Regions from separate parts of the Glaciimonas sp. OK215 genome, predicted to be linked through region 2. Evidence: predicted binding sites of a transcription regulator. Region 2 holds the regulator's gene; each other region holds the start of a gene.
The links. The regulator HrcA, encoded in region 2, represses chaperone genes, less so after heat shock. The targets are predictions, from matches to a motif close to TTAGCACTCNNNNNNNNNGAGTGCTAA.
Positions count from the first base shown of each region.

Region 1: the regulator HrcA is predicted to act here: its motif matches at 3,182-3,208, upstream of groES (co-chaperone GroES).
Region 3: the regulator HrcA is predicted to act here: its motif matches at 2,283-2,309, upstream of rpoH (RNA polymerase sigma factor RpoH).

Region 1 covers NZ_CM173544.1:384,376-389,568, reverse strand. Annotated here, with positions in the region: gene AC3CHX_RS01785 (ATP-binding protein) at 1-1,750, shown strand, start outside; gene AC3CHX_RS01780 (hypothetical protein) at 1,808-3,085, shown strand; gene groES (co-chaperone GroES) at 3,334-3,627, shown strand; gene groL (chaperonin GroEL) at 3,719-5,193, shown strand, end outside.
Region 2 covers NZ_CM173544.1:167,767-172,959, reverse strand. Annotated here, with positions in the region: gene AC3CHX_RS00830 (HAD family hydrolase) at 58-786, shown strand; gene hrcA (heat-inducible transcriptional repressor HrcA) at 914-1,936, shown strand; gene fur (ferric iron uptake transcriptional regulator) at 1,978-2,397, opposite strand; gene ltrA (group II intron reverse transcriptase/maturase) at 2,510-4,213, opposite strand.
Region 3 covers NZ_CM173544.1:5,368,065-5,373,257, forward strand. Annotated here, with positions in the region: gene AC3CHX_RS24710 (sensor histidine kinase) at 1-822, shown strand, start outside; gene AC3CHX_RS24715 (response regulator) at 1,010-1,726, shown strand; gene AC3CHX_RS24720 (GTPase) at 1,723-2,118, shown strand; gene rpoH (RNA polymerase sigma factor RpoH) at 2,380-3,279, shown strand; gene AC3CHX_RS24730 (SCO family protein) at 3,353-3,988, opposite strand; gene cyoE (heme o synthase) at 4,020-4,904, opposite strand; gene AC3CHX_RS24740 (COX15/CtaA family protein) at 4,909-5,193, opposite strand, start outside.

The sequences.
Region 1 (5,193 bases), 220 kb from region 2:
CGCGCAAGGCAACCCCTTGTTTCTGACACAATTGCTTTCTGATCCGAAGGCGCATCTTCCCGACAGCCTCAGGCACCTGGTGCAATCACGGCTGGATGGGCTGTCCGCAAATCATCGCGAGGCGCTGCGCATGGCGGCGGTGATTGGGGATAAATTTGAGCTGGAATTTTTGCGCCAGGCCTTGCAGGCTCCCGGCTATGATCCGCAAGATGCCGGGCGCAATTGCCTGATGCGCCGTGACGGGCAGGGCAGCTACATGTTCGTGCATAACCTCGTCATGCACTGTATCTATGATTCCATCGAATCGACACAACGGCAAAGGCTCCATCGCACCGTCGCCGGCTTGTACAGCGAGCGCGACATCGCCGCATGTGCGCAGCATCTCTTTCGTGCCGGAGATCCAAGTGCGTTTGAGGTCATGCAAAAGGCAATACAGAAAGAGCTTGCCGCACACCAGTTTGGCGTAGCACTGGAATTATGCGAGCAATGCGATGCCAACGATGTGCGCGCCAACCTCAGCTTTTCATTCACCTTGCTGCACGCCCACGCGAGCGCAGGCTTGGGTCTGATGCTCCAGGCAAAGCATCGCTACCAGAAGGCGTTAACACTGGCCCTGAGTCCGCAGGAGAAAATTGAGACCGTGGTTGGACTTGCCACCACACTGAACATCCTCGATGAACTGGATGAAGAAGAGCGCCTGCTTGATGAAGCCGTGCCGCTGGCCGAGGCGCTCAAAGCCAATTTGGCACTGGGTAAACTGTTCTCTCTCAAAGGGAATATCTACTTCCCGCGTGGCGATTTTGCCGAATGCAGGAGGCTACACGAAAATGCCGTACGCCATGCGCAGGCAAGCGCCTCCCTGGAAACCGAAGCGCGTGCTCTCAGTGGCATTGGCGATTCCTACTACGCGCAAGGGCGCATGAAGAAAGCGAATCAGGTTTTTGGCCAGTGCGTCACCATGTGCGAACATCATGGTTTCCTCAATATCGAGGCTTCCAATCGCAGCGCATTGGGTTCGACACGCATCTACCTCGGACAGGTGGAAGAGGCGATCCAGGATGCGCTAGGTTCAGCCGAATTGTCGCGGCGAGTGGGAAATCGGCGCGCCGAAATGGTCTCGCGCATGACCGCCGGATGGGCTTTACTCGCCAGCGGCCACTTCGAGCGTGCGAGCGACCAGGTGTCTTCAGGCCTTGAGCTTAGCCGTTCCATGGGCGCCACACGATTTGAACCCTTCCTGATGGAAAGCCTGGCGCGCATCTCGTGGCTGCGCGGGAATCATGCATTGGCCGAAAGTCAGATCACGTGGTCCGCCGAGGCCGTTGAAAGACTGCAGCTGCAACGTTTCATCGGGCCATGGGTATTTGGTACGCTTGCCCTGTTGTCGAGCGACGCGGCAATCCAGAAGAAAGCGTTGCTGCAAGGCGCCGCCTCCCTGACAAAAGACTGCGTCGCCCACAACGCCTATCGATTCCTGGTCGCTGCCGCAGAGGTCGCTTTGCTCAATGGCGACTTTGACGCTGCGCGACGGTATGCCGATCAATTGGCCGAATATGCGGCTCTGGAATCATGTTTGTGGGTGGAGCACCATGTAAGCCTGATTCGACGCGTCGCGCGCTGGTCAACGGCAAACGCCGATGGAGACAGAGACCATAAGCGAGGCGATCTAATCAGCCAGCGTGATCAAGCCCATGAATTTGGTTTTAGCCATACCACTCCACGCCTTTTCCACGCGCTGGAGAATTTATAAGCGTTTCCCCCGGTTCGGTAGCACCTTGCAATCCTCCCACTTCCAGAAGGATAGTCCATGCCAAATTCATCATCGAGCCAAGCTCGCGCCGACGTCAAGACACTATTCGCACAGTCGGAAGAGAAGCTCAACATCCTGCGCAATATGAATCCCATGTTGATCGACATATCCTTGCGCGAATCTTGTTTTGGTGCGGCAATAGGGCATACGCTGGCGAACAAGCACTCACTGCTGCCCTTGGTTGATGAATTTGGCTTCAAGGACAAAATCATTGCAACACTCAACTACCAACTGCCAGAGCACCTACAGGTGGAAGACGATTTTTGCAAAGATTTGCTCGCCCGAAAATATGATATGACCGGCTGTTTTGCCCTGACCCAAGTGGGAGCCGTCAAAAATCGTACTTTCAATCCCGATCCCAGTGCAGAGAAACTGCTTCAGTATTGCATTCCCAACACGGTGCATGAAATATCGTTGCGGCCTAAAGAAAATCCAGAGCAAGTACTTGAAAACCTGTCTGCAAGTATTCATTGGCTGCGTGAAAAACGCCAAGGCGATCCTGAAAAGCCGCGCCGTATTTATTTGAACATACTGGATTTGATCGATACCTTTTTCATAGACCAGGACTGGGCTTGTCAGGTGCTCGAACACCTGGCATCGCTAGATGTTGACGGCGTCTCGTTTGAAGATGGACGCGGAACCTATTTCCCCTTTCAAATCGCAGCCGTAGTTGGTGCAATGAAAGCGCTCCTGAAACCAAAGCAGAAAGTGCTATTTCACGCACATGCCGGCAATGGTATGGAGAACGCATCTGCCATTGAAGCATTGCTCAATGGTGCTGATGGTTATTGGGGCGCAATGGAAAAGGAATCGTCGACCATCGGCCACGCGTCTCTCGGTGAATTGATCGCGAATCTGGTGCGGGCGGGGAATATGCATATGGCGACAGAATACAAGTTAGATAGATTGTTGCCTATATGTCAAGAAATGCACAAGATCAACACCGGGCAAGAGACTCCGCCCACCTGGCCCGTCACCGGTTCCAATGCGTATCGCCTGGTGCTCAGCTTCTTTGAACAACAGTCTGATATTCCAATGGATTTGCCGCCTGATACCATTGGCGGGAAATACCAGTATCGCATTGCACCGGTGGGCAGTAACGTTCCCGTATTGCAGGGGCGATTTTTGGAGGTACACGGCATTAAGGTAGCCGCTGAAGTCGCTGAGCACATGATTTTGCTGATGCGACGAGATTTGCGAGAGGGGAAACGTTTCCATTACGATGATCCGGACCAGATGCAGGATTTGTATCGTCGCGCTTTGACTTACGCGTAGTGGTCGCAATGAATGGCAGTAATCTTGCGGCACTATCTGCAATTCCGGCACCCAACGAACATCCACTCTTGAAAAATCAACTAACCGCCCCTATACTTAGCACTCGTTAGGTGAGAGTGCTAACAATCTCCCTGACCTAGTCACTTTTTCTGTGCGGCACATCGTAAGAGCCAAACTAATCGGTGCAGTCCCGTTTGCTGCGATGTTGCTGCAAAAACCATAACTTGTTGAATTTTAAGGAGTTACACATGAGTCTTCGCCCTTTGCACGATCGCGTCATTGTTAAGCGTCTCGACCTGGAAACTAAAACCGCATCCGGTATCGTGCTGCCTGAAGCAGCTGCTGAAAAGCCTGATCAAGGTGAAATTCTGGCAGTCGGTAACGGCAAGATTCTGGACGACGGCAAAGTTCGCCCGTTGGCAGTTAAAGTTGGCGACCGCGTTTTGTTCGGCAAATATGCTGGTCAAGCAGTCAAGGTCGACGGTCAAGAACTGTTGGTTTTGCGCGAAGAAGATCTGTTTGCTGTAGTCGAAGGCAAGTAATTCACTGATCAGACAGGCCGAAGCAAGTCGCTATAACGCTGCTTCACCCTGCTCTATCAATCATATTCAACCGTATTCAGGAGAATGAAACATGGCAGCAAAGCAAGTAATTTTCGGTGATGACGCACGTGCAAAGATCGTAAACGGCGTCAACATTCTGGCTAACGCAGTTAAAGTGACTCTGGGCCCTAAAGGCCGTAACGTGGTTCTGGAGCGCAGCTTCGGTGCCCCAACCGTAACTAAAGACGGTGTTTCAGTTGCAAAAGAAATCGAACTGAAAGACAAGCTGGAAAACATGGGCGCGCAACTGGTTAAAGAAGTTGCTTCCAAAACTTCCGACAACGCCGGTGACGGTACAACTACCGCAACCGTGCTGGCACAAGCGATCGTTCGCGAAGGCTTCAAGTACGTTGCAGCCGGTTTCAACCCAACCGATCTGAAGCGCGGTATCGACAAAGCTGTGGTCGCCATCGTTGGTGAAATCAAGACCCTGTCGAAGCCGACAACTACCAGCAAGGAAATCGCACAAGTTGGTTCGATCTCCGCTAACTCCGACACCGATATCGGTGAAATCATTGCCAAGGCAATGGACAAAGTCGGCAAAGAAGGCGTCATCACAGTTGAAGATGGCAAGTCACTGGAAAACGAACTGGACATCGTCGAAGGTATGCAATTCGACCGTGGCTATCTGTCGCCTTACTTCATCAACAACCAGGAAAAACAAGTTGTTGCTCTGGAACAGCCTTACGTTCTGCTGTTCGACAAAAAAATCTCCAACATCCGTGACCTGCTTCCAATCCTGGAACAAGTCGCCAAGTCGGGCCGTCCACTGCTGATCATCGCAGAAGACGTCGAAGGCGAAGCACTGGCAACACTGGTCGTCAACAACATCCGCGGCATCCTGAAAACTGCTGCTGTCAAGGCACCAGGCTTCGGCGATCGTCGCAAAGCCATGCTGGAAGACATCGCTATCCTGACCGGTGGTCAAGTGATCGCGGAAGAAGTCGGCCTGACATTGGAAAAAGTGACACTGGCAGAACTCGGCCAAGCTAAACGTATCGATATCAGCAAAGAAAACACCATCATCATCGATGGCGCCGGTGAAGCAATCGCTATCGAAGGACGCGTCAAGCAAATCCGCGCCCAGATCGAAGAAGCATCTTCGGACTACGACCGTGAAAAGCTGCAAGAACGTGTTGCCAAGCTGGCAGGCGGCGTTGCACTGATCAAAGTCGGCGCAGCTACCGAAGTCGAAATGAAAGAAAAGAAAGCACGCGTTGAAGATGCATTGCACGCTACCCGCGCTGCAGTTGAAGAAGGCGTAGTTCCTGGCGGCGGCGTGGCTTACCTGCGCGCACGTGCTAACGTCAAGAACCTGAAAGGCGACAACGCCGATCAAGAAGCCGGCATCAAGATCGTGCTGCGCGCGATTGAAGAGCCACTGCGTCAAATCGTATTCAACGCTGGCGACGAGCCATCGGTTGTGATCAACGCAGTCCTGGCAGGAACGGGTAACTACGGTTACAACGCTGCCAACGGCACTTACGGCGACCTGGTTGACCTGGG
Region 2 (5,193 bases):
ATTAGACCATAATTTAGGCCTGCATTAAAGATTCCTTGGGGATACGCACCATCCAACATGAATAATACAGATAGCCAACCGCAGCGCCGTGCGCCCATCAAAGCCGTCCTGTTCGATCTGGATGACACCCTGTGGCCGATCTCACCGGTCATTGCGCGCGCCGAGCAATTGCTGCATGACTGGCTCCGCCAGCATGCGCCGGCGGTGCCGCAGCAATTCACGATCGAGCGCCTGCGGCAAATACGGGCGGCTTTGACCGATACCGATCCCTTATTCAAAATCGACTTGTGGGCCTTACGCCACGCCGGGTTGACCGCAGCCTTCAATAGCGTCGGCGCTGATAGCAGCAAGGTCAATGCCGCCATGGCGGTCTTTTCTGAAGCGCGTCATGCGGTAACGCCATTCGACGATGTCGAGCCGGTATTGACCCGTCTGCGTCAACGCGTATTGCTGGGTTCGATGTCGAACGGCTTTGCGGATCTGGAGAAAATCGGCCTGGCACAGCACTTCAACATCTCCATAGCATCACATAGTTTCGGCTGTGCCAAACCTGATCCGGCGATTTTCCAGGCGGCCTGCAAGGCGCTCCAGGTGACTCCCGAAGAAGCGGTATATGCCGGCGACGATCCGTTCCTGGACGTAGTCGGCGCCCGCCAAGCCGGCCTGTGCAGTGTCTGGATCAATCGCTTTGACCGTTCGTTGCCAGCCGGCATCAGCGCGGACGCCGAATGCGCCAGCTTGCTTGAGCTTGAAGCATGGCTGCATTTACAAGCTATCAACACATAACGGCCATAAAACCCCCATCCGTAACGAAAAAAAAGGAAATGCCGGCAACTGAGCCAGCGCAAAACAGTGTATAAGTGGATGCATAAGGCGCTGGCAAGCTGGGGCCGCGCTCGCTAAAATACTCGCTATGCATCTGGATAATCGCGCTCAAACTCTACTCAAAGCCCTGGTCGAACGGTACATCGCCGACGGCCAGCCGGTCGGCTCACGCGCACTGTCAAAGATTTCGGGACTGGAATTATCACCGGCAACCATTCGCAACATCATGGCGGACCTGGAAGAAATGGGTTTTGTCACCAGTCCCCACACTTCCGCCGGACGGGTGCCGACGCCGCGCGGCTACCGGGTGTTTGTCGATACCTTGCTGACGGTCCAGCCGATAGACGAAAGCGCGCTCGAATCCAGAATGCAAGCGCGCCTGCAAACCAACTCCCCTCAAAAGATCATTGCCAACGCCGCGCAGGTTCTGTCGTCGTTGTCGCAATTTGCCGGTGTGGTGCTGACGCCTCGGCGCGAATCAATATTCCAGCAAATCGAGTTTTTGCGATTATCGGAAAAACGCATACTGCTGGTCATCGTCGGCCCTAGCGGCGATGTCCAGAATCGGCTATTGCTGACCGATGTCGATTACACCCCTTCACAGCTGATACAGGCGGCCAATTACATCAACCAGCACTACGGCGGACACAGCATTGACGACGTTCGCTTGCGTTTGCAGAGTGAAGTGCGCCAGCTACGCGATGACATGACGCGCCTGATGCAGGCGGCAGTCGAGGTTGGTAGCGACGCGATGACGGATAACGCTGACGACGTCGTGATTTCGGGCGAACGCAATCTGCTCAGCGTGACCGACCTGTCGTCAAGCATGGCCTCGTTGCGTAAGTTGTTCGATATGTTTGAGCAAAAAACCAACCTGATGCAGTTGCTGGATTTCTCCGGCAAAGCCACTGGCGTGCAAATTTTCATCGGTGGCGAGTCGCAACTGGTTCCGATGGAAGAAATGAGTGTGGTCACCGCACCGTACGAGGTCAATGGCAAGATCGTCGGCACGCTGGGCGTGATCGGACCGACCCGCATGGCTTACGAACGGGTGATCCCGATTGTCGACATTACCGCCAAGCTGCTTTCAAATGCATTAAGCCAGCACTAGTCTGGCTTAATATATTTTGTTCAACGCGTAAGAGAATGCTGTTATTTTTTAGCGCATGTCCGGCAATGGCCATACAGCGCCAACGCATGATCGGCAATCTCGAAGCCACGCTCTTTAGCGACCGCTTTCTGACGCTTTTCAATTTCTTCGTCGTAAAACTCTTCGACCCGACCGCAATCGAGACAAATCAGATGGTCATGGTGTGAGCCTTCGTTTAGCTCAAATACCGCCTTGCCGGTCTCGAAATGATTTCGCTGCAACAAACCGGCTTGCTCAAATTGGGTCAAAACACGGTACACCGTTGCCAAACCGACATCGAGATTTTCGGATAGCAAAATTTTATAAACGTCTTCAGCGCTCAGATGGCGGACGTCGCTATTTTGGAAAATTTCCAGGATTTTGAGTCGCGGCAAAGTAGCTTTAAGGCCACTGGCTTTTAGTTCGGATGGATTGTTAGGCATGTTTACGTCGCAAATGGATGGAGGGTAGGAAGGACCCGTTACCGGAATCCCTCCCCCCTAAGAACCGTGCGTGCGACTTTCATCGCACACGGCTCAAGCTTAACAAAAATTCCTATACAGGAACCGGTTTAACAACTTTCAAAGCAAGGCTATGCACCTGCGTATGGCAATTCGGATGCAGTAATACGCGATTCCCAAGAGCATCGGAGCCTCCTTCCACACGATATTCGATGTGGTGGTCATGCCAACCGGTGTCCATGTCCATCTCGTTCTCACACAACGCACACAAGCCTCGTTGGTCAACATACAGTTTAACCCACTCGTTTCGGTATCGCATGGTATTCACCATTCGCTCCTGACGGAGGGTCTCGCCATACATTTCCCACTCAGGGTCATAGGGGTTGTAACTTCCCTTGATTTTCTTGTGACGTACGATGGGTGTACTCGATAACGAATACAATTCCATGACATCCTTTTCACCATTTGTTTTGGTAAACGCCGCTCCGAACACCCAATTCCGATTGTCGACTGACCGCCAATACTTCCGGCGAATCCAGTCTCCATTCTTCATTGGATGACGACGTTTCCCCCAGCGCATAAGTCGCCAAAACAGCAACGACTCCATGCGCGAGAACGCTTCTTTAGCAACCACGGGACTGTGATACTGCGACCAGCCCCGTAGCATGGGGTTCAGCAATCGGATTAAATCCTCTTGCTTCACAGCCCGATTGTCGTTGATAACATTCCTGAGCTTTTCATAGAACGTTTGCACGTTTTTCTTACTGGGCTTAATCAGTAGAGTCCCGGAATACTTCCGGAAATTCCAACCCAGGAAATCAAAACCCTCGTCAATGTGTACAATCTTGGTCTTGGCCGCAGACAGTCGCAATCCTCGTGTTGCAAGGAATGATTCTATCCACGGCCTGACTTCGGTTTCCAGGATCTCTTTTGAAGCGCCTGTAATTACGAAATCATCCGCGTATCGTACGACACCGATTTTCAGTTTTTTGGCTTTGGTGACTCCCCATTTCGCACCGAGGTGCGTTATGAGTTCTGTCTCCAAACCATTCAACGTCCAATTTGCTAACGCTGGGGAGATAATTCCCCCCTGCGGCGTTCCTGCTGTAGTGGCGAGCAATTGCTTCCGGTCAACAACCCCGGATTTCAACCACTTCCGAAGTATCGACTTGTCCATACGGATATTGTCGAGCATCCAGTCGTGATTGATATTGTCGAAGAAACCCTCAATGTCTGCGTCCAGTACCCATTGCGCCGAGACCTTCCGGCACGTCTGGAGAAATATCTGCGACATCGCATCGGCCGTTGAGCGATTTTTCCGAAACCCGTAAGAGTTCGGATCGCTCAACGTTTCCAATACCGGATCCAATGCAAGTAAATGCAATGCTTGCATGGCCCGGTCACGCATGGTCGGTATGCCCAGAGGACGTAGCTTTCCATTCGATTTTGGAATATAGATCCTCCGTAATGGCAAGGGTCGATACCGCTGCTTCTTCAACTGCGCAATCGCTGCGTATTTTTGCAACGGTGTATCCCATAGTTCACGATCTACACCTGCGGTGCGTTTGCCTTGATTCTCAGTCACTCGTTTTACAGCCAGCGCTTTCGCGCTGAACGAGCGGGTCAGCCATCGTTGCAGAGCTTTCACTCTACGCCAATCGCCAGCCTGCGTTGCCTTCGTTAGGCGCATCTGCATGACTCTCACATTCTTTTGAACGCGCTTCCAATCAATGGAAGTCCATTCCGTTGGAACGTGCGAGGACGCAGAACTCACCTGATTGCGATAAGTTACTTTCATGCTGTACCTCGGATAGTGATGCCCGCCGAGGACGCAGCTTTCCCCGAAGGGAAAACTACATCCCTTCGGGGCGTTGATAGATAACTACTTGAGTCGATTCAGTCGCTTGACGACTATTGCACCATGTGGAAGTCTGCACCTTTTCAGGTTGGGACAAATCTTGAATCCCTATTCGGGCCATTACAGCTCGACGTTCGCTTTTTCCACAATCCCCTACCCGCTCCTCCAATAGCTCCCCTTGCGAGTTGCCTGCCGCCTCCGATATTTTGGATGCGGCGAAGAATCGGGTTTACCACGTTCCCTGAGATATCGACGCGACAAATAACATCGCGACTAGCTGTTTAGGGTCTGTCTATCCCCCGGTGATTAAATGACGACGTACTCCCACAGATCACGGAAGTATCCAATCACACACCTTTTGGTTAAGGCCAATAGCAGCTTGGGCCTTTCGATAATTACGAGGGTTCACACGACAGTTCACATTACATTACCCATGCAGCACTAACCTAGCCCCTCCACCACCTTTCTGCTGGCAGTTTCCATCGAATCACTCGCATGAGTTCGATGCTGAAAACGTCTCAGGGGTTCATTGTCATCAAGGCTTCACACCCCACCGTTACCAGTGGCGCATGCTTGATTAGGTTTCAAATGGTCGTACATCCGGTCATAGCATCTTCCATTTCAATTTCAAAATGGATGAGTACGACAAGGTATCTCAGAGCTTTGCGCGCTGTTTTCTCTTGCTGGTTCCCATGTATTTCAGACCCGCGAACGGGTTGCCTTGGCGTCTTCCGGTAGGAGGACACCTATCCACAAAATAATTTGTAACAGAGGAAAATTTTGTTGTTACGAGGCAACGCTTAGCCCGCTTTTTGAGCAGGATTACCATTGGATTTGGTGAGAGAACGGGCACAAACCCGTTTTTCACAATACCCAAGAACAAACCTTTAAGGGCATCGCATCTGATTTTAGACCGCCTA
Region 3 (5,193 bases), 1.2 Mb from region 2:
CTGCCTGTCGAAAATCGTGACGGCTACGTGGTGGTGTTCGATGACATTTCGGACGTCATCTCGGCGCAACGCTCAATTGCCTGGGGGGAAGTCGCACGTCGTTTGGCACATGAAATCAAGAATCCGCTGACACCGATCCAACTGTCTGCAGAACGGCTTCAGATGAAGCTGGAAGATAAGCTGATGACGCAGGATGCCGCGATCCTCAAGAAAAGCACTTCCACCATCGTCAATCAGGTCGCCGCCATGAAACGGATGGTGGATGATTTCCGCGATTACGCCAAGACCCCGCCTGCGGTATTAAGCGCACTGGATCTCAATGTTCTGATAGCTGAAATTCTGCATCTGTATGTGGCCGGTGATGAGCGCGACATGATTCATGCGGCGCTGGCTCCTGAGTTGCCGCACATCATGGGCGACGCCACACAATTGCGTCAGGTGATCCACAATTTATTGCAGAATGCACAGGATGCCGTCACCGATCCGGCTGCGGAGGTGACGGCACCGCGTATCGATGTAGTGACTGAACGCGTCAGCTATCAGGGCTCGGACGGCCAGCCAAGCACCGCGGTGCGTTTATCCATCACCGATAATGGCCCAGGTTTCTCGTCCAAAATTCTGTCACGCGCCTTTGAGCCTTATATCACATCGAAACCACGCGGCACCGGTTTGGGTCTGCCTATGGTGAAAAAAATCATTGACGAACATGGTGGCCGCATCGACTTGCACAACCGTAGCGATACAAAGGGCGCAAAAATATTAATTTTGCTGTTAAAGTTAGCCCCGAGTAGGTACGCAGATAATGACCGACAAATTATTTGAGTAAAATTAAGACGCCAAGATGCACAGGACGAACGCCAAGCGGGACGTCGCTGATATAGCATGTAAGCTCTGACTTAGAAAATTAAACGCAAAGCACAGAAATAGTGCTGCAGCCGCATAAACATGAACTGCATGGCCAGTCCATAATTTTATGATTTGATGCAATAGAAAATGGGAAGACTACCGCATGGCTAATATCCTGGTCGTTGACGACGAAATGGGAATTCGAGAATTGCTATCGGAGATTTTGGGAGATGAGGGGCATGTTGTAGCGACTGCAGAAAACGCGCAACAGGCACGCGAATTTCGTCAAAACGGCGTACCGGATCTGGTGTTGCTCGACATTTGGATGCCCGACACCGACGGCGTAACGCTGCTCAAGGAATGGCAGCGTGATGGCTTGCTGACGATGCCCGTCATCATGATGTCGGGTCACGCCACTATCGATACTGCGGTAGAAGCAACCCGCATCGGCGCTCTCAACTTTCTCGAAAAACCGATTGCGTTACAGAAACTATTAAAGGCGGTTCAGCAAGGCTTGTCACAAGGACCCAAAGCGGCCCGGGCACCTACACTGTTCGCACAGGCTGCGACATCGGGCGAAGTTCCCGAGCTGGCAAGTATCAGCAATTTCGCTAGCACCGTGACCTCCGAAGCGCCGCACTTGACGCCTTTGCCAGTCGCCGCGCTGGCCTCGGACAACCTGTTTTCATCGTCGTTCGGCCTGCCGCTGCGCGAGGCCCGCGATGCGTTTGAACGGGCCTACTTTGAGTACCATTTAATTCGTGAAAGCGGCAGCATGACCCGCGTAGCGGAAAAAACCGGTCTGGAGCGCACTCACCTGTATCGCAAGCTCAAGCAACTGGGTGTTGATCCCGGCAAGCTGTCGAAAAAAGGCGGATGACTCTCCTCGACTCAACTACTTTAGTAAGCCTGGTAACAGGCGTTAGCGCCCACGCTCGCGAAGCAGCCATCTGGTCAGCCATTGAGACCGACGCTAAGTCAGCCCGGTTTGCCAACACCTTTACCGGGGTGATTCTGGAAGGGCTGCCCGATGGCAAATCGAGCCCCGACCCGGCAAATCCCAGTCTGCAAATCAAGCGCATCGCTCCAGGTTGCTTTTGTTGCATCGGCAATCTGACTTTGCGGGTCACATTGAACCGTCTGCTGCGCAGTCACCCATCCCGGCTGTATATCAGTATCGCGGATACCACACACCTCGATAAAATCCACGAATTTCTCACTCAGTCTCCCTACGACGAGTGGCTGACCTTAAGCGATGACATTACCGTTTAGATAATTTTCTCTCAATGAGAAAACGCAAGTTACACATTCTCACAGTATTTTGGCGCAGATCTACGCAACTTCCCCTCCTGGAAGCGCTCTAATTGCTGTTCGTCATTAAATCGCCGAAATTGCATCGATAGCAGTTGACTATTACCGTTATTTGATAAATTCGATTAGCACTCTATAATAGGGAGTGCTAAGATACCCGATCAAATCAGTCTGGTTTAAGGCCCGTTGGTCGTAAATTCCGTCTGATAGCTAGGAGAAACAATGAAAAATCCGTCAGTACAAACTGCGTTAGTTCCAGCCGAAACAGGTGCTTTGGCGCTGGGCTTTTCCGGCACCCTGGGCAACATTGACGCGTATATTTCGGCTGTCAATCGACTGCCGATGCTGACGCACGACGAAGAAATTTCGCTGGCGCAAAAACTGCGCGAAAACAACGATCTGGCTGCCGCTCAAAAACTGGTGCTGTCGCATCTGCGCCTGGTCGTCTCGATTGCACGTGGCTATTTGGGCTACGGCTTGCCGCACGCCGATCTGATCCAGGAAGGCAATATCGGTTTGATGAAAGCGATTAAGCGCTTCGATCCCGATCAAGGCGTGCGTCTGGTGTCGTATGCGATGCACTGGATCAAAGCAGAAATGCATGAATACATTTTGAAGAACTGGCGCCTGGTCAAAGTAGCCACGACCAAAGCGCAGCGCAAACTGTTCTTCAATCTGCGTAGCCACAAAATCGGATTGGATGCGATGACGCCATCGCAAGTTGACGACTTGGCCAAAACACTGAATGTAAAACGCGAAGAAGTGATCGAGATGGAAACCCGTCTGACCGGTCGTGATATCGCCCTGGAGGCGCCAACCGACGATGATGACGATAAATTCGCACCGATCGCCTACCTGTCATCTGACATGCAGGAGCCAACCAAAGTGCTTGAAGCACAGCAATACGACCGCATGCAATCGGAAGGTCTTGAGTCTGCTTTGGCAAAACTGGATGATCGCTCACGCCGTATTGTTGAAGCGCGCTGGTTGGCGAACGATGATGGTTCTGGTGCTACCTTGCATGAACTGGCGGATGAGTTCGGCGTATCGGCCGAACGTATTCGGCAGATCGAAGCAGTTGCCCTGAAGAAAATGAAAGGTTCGCTGGTGGCTTATTCTTAACAGGTCATCGCAGCAAATAAAAAAGCGCCGAATCGGCGCTTTTTTATTCTCCCCCGTCCCGTTCAGTGATGGATCAAGACAGCAGCAACTTCAGATCGTGAACAATCGGCTCAGGACCCTGACCATGCCGCACAAACAAGCGTATATGCCCTTCCGGGTCAAATACGTAGCTGCCGGCAGTGTGATCGATGCTGTAGCTGCCGGGCGTCTTGCCGGGGACTTTTTGATAGAACACACGGAATTCCTTGGCGACTTTTTCAGTCGCCGCCAGATCGCCATACAATCCCAGGAAACGCGGATCGAAAGCCGGTACATACTTGGCCAACAAGGCCTGCGTATCGCGCTCAGGATCGACCGTTACGAATAACACCTGCACCTTGTCTGCCAGCGGTCCCAACTCTTTCATCACGCTCCCCATCTCGGCCATTGTGGTCGGGCAAACATCAGGGCATTGCGTAAAACCGAAAAATACGACCACCGCCTTGCCCTTGAAATCGGCTAGCGTGCGCGGCTTGCCGTTATGATCCGTCAAGGCAAAATCACGGGCATAACCAAGGCCGGTCACATCAGTATTAATGAATTTGCTATTCGCTGACGACTGGGTCATTTGCTGACCATCGGTTACCTGTTTATCGCCGCACCCAGCCAGTGAGAATGCCACGACAATAGAAGCAACGACCGGCGCCAAAACCGAAACAAAACGTTTCATGCTTACTTTCAATATGTACTTCGGAACACGCTTAAAACTTCAGATAGTGATCAACCAGCAACGCAGCGAACAGCAACGACAGATATATGATCGAATACGCAAATGTCTTGCGCGCTATCAAGTCTGTGTAATGTTTGTAAATCTGCCATGCGTACCACAGAAAAATCGCACCGAGTATTGCTGCGCTCACCAGATAGATTAAACCACTCATGCCAACTGCGAAAGGCAACGTGGTGGTTGCGACCAACGCAATGGTGTACAGCCAGATATGGAACTGGGTAAATTTCAATCCATGGGTAATCGGCAACATCGGCAAACCGGATTTCGCATAGTCATCGCGACGGTACATCGCCAGCGCCCAGAAATGCGGCGGGGTCCAGATGAAAATGATCAACACCAGAATCCAGGCCTGCATCGGTACGTCATTGGCAATTGCAGCCCAGCCCAACGCTGGCGGCATTGCGCCGGACAAGCCGCCAATGACGATATTTTGCGGCGTCGCCGGCTTCAGTATCATCGTGTAAATCACAGCGTAGCCAATAAAAGTGGCCAACGTCAGCCACATCGTCAACCCATTCACGAAGTTATACAACACCCAACTGCCGGCGCCACCGATAACACCGGAAAACACCAGCGTCTGCAGCACGGTAATTTCGCCGCGTGCCATAGGCCTGCGAGCCGTGCGCGCCATCCGCGAGTCGATCTCACGCTCAACCAGACAGTTGACTGCGAACGCAGCTCCGGCCAGCAACCAGATGCCGATGGTCGCAGCAACCACGCGCTGCCAGTCGGGCAACGTCGGGGTTGCCAGGAACATACCGATCACGGCACAAAATACTGCCAGCTGCGTGACGCGCGGCTTCGTCAGCGCCCAGTACTGGGCCATGCGATTTGGTGGTGCGGTTAAGGTCGTCATGCGGTCAAGAATTCGAAGTGATGCGATCAGCCATTGCTGGGTTGCCTGGCGCCACCGGTACAAACTGTTTTTCGGTGGCTAGTCTAGCTTTGTAGTTTAACATGACCAGCAACAGCAGAATCAGCGCGGCGCCACCATTGTGCGCAACCGCGATCGCTAATGGCCAATTCAGGAAGATTGTCGCCAGACCGGTCAGTAGTTGCATACCGATGACGACCAGCAACCAGCGCCCGGTCTTGCGCAACCCGTCAATCCGCAACGCCTTGTGGGCCAGCCAACCGATAAAGGC